2 regions of the Microbacterium sp. UBA3486 genome follow, and region 2 is predicted to be linked to the other one. Evidence: predicted binding sites of a transcription regulator. Region 2 holds the regulator's gene; the other holds the start of a gene.

Region 1 (2,393 bases), on a different contig from region 2:
TTGAGCTCGACCTCGGTCGCGGCTCCGGCCTTGATGACGGCCACACCACCGGCGAGCTTCGCCAGGCGCTCCTGCAGCTTCTCGCGGTCGTAGTCGCTGTCGGTGTTCTCGATCTCGCGACGGATCTGCGTGACGCGACCCTCGATCTGGTCTGCCTCACCGGCACCCTCGACGATCGTGGTCTCGTCCTTGGTGACGATGACCTTGCGCGCACGACCCAGCAGGTCGAGCGTGGCGTTCTCGAGCTTGAGGCCGACCTCTTCGGTGATGACCTGTCCACCGGTGAGGATCGCGATGTCCTGCAGCTGCGCCTTGCGGCGGTCGCCGAAGCCGGGAGCCTTGACCGCGACCGACTTGAAGATGCCCTTGAGCTTGTTCAGCACGAGCGTCGCGAGAGCCTCGCCCTCGACGTCTTCGGCGATGATGACGAGCTCCTTGCCGTCCTGGATCACCTTGTCGACGATGGGCAGGAGGTCCTTGATGTTGGAGACCTTCTGGTTCGCGATGAGGATGTACGGGTCCTCGAAGACAGCCTCCTGGCGCTCCGGGTCCGTGACGAAGTAGGGGTTCAGGTAACCCTTGTCGAAGCGCATGCCCTCGGTGAGCTCGAGCTCGGTGCCGAACGTCTGCGACTCCTCGACGGTGACGACGCCTTCCTTGCCGACCTTGTCGATCGCCTCGGCGATGAGCTCGCCGATCGCGGGGTCAGCCGCGGAGATGGAAGCCGTGGCAGCGATCTGCTCCTTCGAGTCGATCTCCTTGGCGCTGGCGAGCAGCTCCTCGGTGATCGCGGCGACGGCCTTCTCGATGCCGCGCTTGAGCGAGATGGGGTCGGCGCCGGCCGCGACGTTGCGCAGACCCTCGCGGACCAGAGCCTGAGCGAGGACCGTGGCGGTCGTGGTGCCATCACCTGCGACATCGTCGGTCTTCTTGGCGACCTCCTTGACGAGCTCCGCGCCGATCTTCTCGTACGGGTCGTCCAGCTCGATCTCCTTGGCGATGGAGACACCGTCGTTCGTGATCGTGGGGGCTCCCCACTTCTTCTCGAGAACAACGTTGCGGCCACGCGGGCCGAGGGTGACCTTGACCGCGTCGGCGAGGATGTTCAGGCCGCGCTCGAGGCCGCGGCGGGCCTCCTCATCGAAAGCAATGATCTTTGCCATGAGTTTTTTCGTCCCTCCTGGACGTAGACGTTGGGTTTAGCACTCAGAGTAAGAGAGTGCTAACGCCATTCTGGCACTCGACACCTTCGAGTGCAAGCCGCCGGAGGAGTGGCGCACCCGGAGGTCAAGGGGCCGGGGTCTCCCCGGGCGTCTCGGGCGCGGAACTCGATCGATCGAGGCCGATCACCACCGTGAACTGCTTCAGACCATCCTCCGTCTGACCGGAGTAGTAGTCGCTCTGCTGCACGGCAGCACCACCGAGGAGGTTCGCCAATCCGATCGCCGCGAGCTCATCCTCATCGTTGACGTAGAAGACGGTGGTGGTGGCGAAGTCCTGACTCGAGCTGTCTCCGGCGAAGACGATGTCCGGTGCCCATCCGTTGTTGACGAGGACGTCCCGCATCTGCGTGTCGAGCCCCTCCTCCGGCGTGCCGTTGAGGATCATCACGGAGACCGAGGTGTCCACCACACCCGTCTCGACCGGAGTGGGGACCGGCGTGGACGCCGCCTCGGGAAAGAGCGAGATGCGCCCCATCACCACGAGGGAACCGAAGATCCCGGCGATGATGAGGACGAGGGCGGCGACGAAGGACCAGAGCAGCACGACCCAGCCGTTCATCCCCGGAGCTTCGGCGCGATGCGCTCCCACACGTCCGGAGGAACGGGGAACGTCATCGAAGCGATCGCGGGAGGGCTTGGACACCCCTCGATGCTAGCGTCACCTTCCTGGCATTCCGATCCGCGGCGCGGAACACCCGATCCCGGAAGCCGCCGACGGGTCTTCTCAGCCGACGAAACCCGGTGTGCGAGCCGAGCGCTGCCTGGCGCGCGAATCCCGGATGCGGCGCAGCCGCCGTACCAGCATCGGATCGTACTCCAGAGCGGCTTCCGACTCGATGAGCCGCCCGAGGAGCTGGTAATAGCGGGTCGAACTCATGCCCAGCTGGGCGCGGATGACTTCCTCCTTGGCTGAGCCGTGCCGCGGCCAGGCGACCTCGATGGCGAGGATCGCGCGATCGCGCTCCGTCAGGTCTCCGAGCATGAGTCCAGGTTAGGACGCGACGGTCGAGGGAGACGTTCGCCACTCCCACCAGCCTCCGAGGGGATCGGCGGCGGCACGCACCCTCCCGTCGATGGCGACGATGAAGCCCGGCCAGTCGTCCGCATCCACCGACGGCACCCAGACGTCGAGCACTCCCGGCGGATCGATCGTGATCCAGCGGGCGTCCA
Region 2 (2,393 bases):
TGACACGTCTCGCACAGCACCGCGGTGTCGACGTCGATGTCTCGGTGCGCACCGAAGACCACATCGCCGAGGTCGAGGGTCACACGGACGAGGGCGTCCTGGCCACGCTCGCGACGCGAACGCGGACGCGCGCCACGTCCGCCACCCTGCGAGGCCCCGAAGAACGTCTCGAAGATGTCGCCGAAACCGCCGAAGCCGCCGAAGTTCCCTGCCGCACCGTCTCCGCCGCCCATGTCATAGCGCCGGCGGGAGTCGTCGTCGCTGAGCACGTCGTACGCATGCGTGACGAGCTTGAACTTCTCCGCCGCGTCCTCTCCCGGGTTCACATCCGGGTGCAGCTGCCGGGCGAGGCGCCGGTACGCCTTCTTGATCTCATCGGTGGAAGCGTCTCGGGACACCCCGAGAACCTCATAGTGGTCCGCCACAATCGCCTTTCTTGCGTGTGTCTCGGTGGCGACCGCGTCAGCGGCCGGCCTCGTCTTCATCGAGCATCCGCGACAGGTAGCGGGCCACGGCCCGCGCTGCGGCGAGGTTGCTCGGGTAGTCCATGCGCGTCGGTCCCATCACTCCGACGCGCGCCGTGCCGCTCGGGGCGGCGTAGTTGCTGGCGACGATCGACGCCTCGCCCAGGCCGAACGGGGCGTTCTCCGTGCCGATGCTCGCGGCGAGTCCGTGCTCGTCTGTCACCATCTCGCTCATCAGACGCAGGAGCGTCACCTGTTCCTCGATGGCTTCGAGGAGGGGGTGGATGCTGCCGCGGAAGTCCTGCTCCCGGCGCGCGAGGGTCGCCGCTCCCGCCATCACCAGTCGCTCCTGGCGGAAGCCGCCGAGTTCGTCGACGATCACCGCAGCAAGCGTGCGCAGCACGGCATCCTGGGGCTTCTCCTCGGCGACCAGCAACGCCTGCAGCCGATCGGATGCCTCCCCGATGCCCTGACCGGTGATCGACGCGGACAGCCGTGCGCGCAGCACAGCCATGTCGGCGTCGTCGATCGGCTCCGGGAGGACGGCCATACGCTGCGAGACCCCGCCGGCATCGGTCACGAGCACGATCAGAAGCCGGTTCGGCGCGAGCGCGACCAGCTCGACGTGCGTGACATGCGCGCGGGCGAACGAGGGGTACTGGGCGAGCGCGACCTGGCCGGTCAGCTGTGTCAGCACCCGCACCGTTCGCGCCATCAGGTCGTCGAGGTCGGCCGGCTCGCCGAGGAAGGACTCGATAGCCGAGCGCTGAGCCGACGAGAGCGGTCGCAGCTGGGCGAGATGGTTCACGAAGACGCGATAGCCCTTGTCGGTGGGCACACGGCCGGACGAGGTGTGCGGAGCCGTGATGAGCTCTTCGTCCTCGAGCAGCGCCATGTCGTTGCGGATCGTCGCCGCCGAGACGCCGAAGGAGTGCCGGTCGACGATGGAGCGGCTGCCGACGGGTTCGTGGGTCTCGACGTAGTCCTGCACGATCGCTCGGAGAACCTGGAGTCCTCGCTCTGTGACCATCGCCCTTCCCTTCCGCTGGCACTCGGACGTTCAGAGTGCCAATCCTACCCCGTGCAGCTCGGGATTCTCCGTACCGCGGGCGCACGACCCTAGGATGACGCTCATGACCACCTCGCCCCAGGCCACCCTGTCGAACGGCCTCGTCCGCGGCACCGAGGAGGCCGGGGTGGTCCGCTACCTCGGCATTCCCTATGCCCAGGCTCCGTTCGGGGAGAACCGCTTCCGCGCACCACAACCCGTCCCGGCCTGGGAGGGCGTGCGAGAGGCGACGCAGTTCGGGCCGACACCACCCCAGGTCCCCTACGCCGGAGCGATCGGGGAGCTGCTGGGATCTGTGCGCATCGACGGCGACGACATCCTCACCGCGAACGTCTGGGCTCCCGCTGATGCCTCTGGCGCGCCCGTCCTGCTCTGGATCCACGGCGGCGCGCTCGAGCGAGGGACCGCCGCGCTGCCGCTGTACGACGGCACCGTGTTCGCCGCGGCAGGCCTCGTCTTCGTCTCGATCAACTACCGACTCGGTTCGGAGGGCTTCTCGGTACTGGACGGCGCCCCGCGGAACCTCGGCCTGCGCGATGCCGCCGCCGCTTTGGAGTGGGTGCACCGAGAGGTCCAGGCGTTCGGCGGCGACCCGGCGCAGATCACCGCCATGGGCGAGTCGGCCGGTGGCGCGATCGTGGCCGGTCTCCTCGCTCGGGACACCTCCCGTGAACTGATCGGCCGCGCAATCATCGAGTCCGGCCCACTTCACGCCCAGACCGCGCGGAAGGCAGGAAGAGTGACCGCGCAGATCGCGAAGCGACTCGGTGTGCGGGCCGACCGTGAGGCCTTCGCCGCGCTGACACCCGACCAGCTGCTGGACGCGCGGACGGCGCAATCGGCGGGATCGTCACCCCTCG

What was found. Region 2 encodes HrcA, which represses chaperone genes, less so after heat shock. Its sites were predicted from a motif close to TTNGCACTCGNNNNNNNCGAGTGCNAA; they were not measured.
Region 1: the regulator HrcA is predicted to act here: its motif matches at 1,200-1,226, upstream of groL (chaperonin GroEL).

What each region holds. Positions count from the first base shown of each region.
Region 1 covers NZ_DFQP01000017.1:13,194-15,586, reverse strand. The annotation lists gene groL (chaperonin GroEL) at 1-1,163, opposite strand, end outside; gene B2869_RS02535 (LytR C-terminal domain-containing protein) at 1,288-1,866, opposite strand; gene B2869_RS02530 (DUF3263 domain-containing protein) at 1,948-2,205, opposite strand; gene B2869_RS02525 (DUF2332 domain-containing protein) at 2,215-2,393, opposite strand, start outside.
Region 2 covers NZ_DFQP01000010.1:14,084-16,476, forward strand. The annotation lists gene dnaJ (molecular chaperone DnaJ) at 1-425, opposite strand, end outside; gene hrcA (heat-inducible transcriptional repressor HrcA) at 463-1,494, opposite strand; gene B2869_RS01170 (carboxylesterase/lipase family protein) at 1,598-2,393, shown strand, end outside.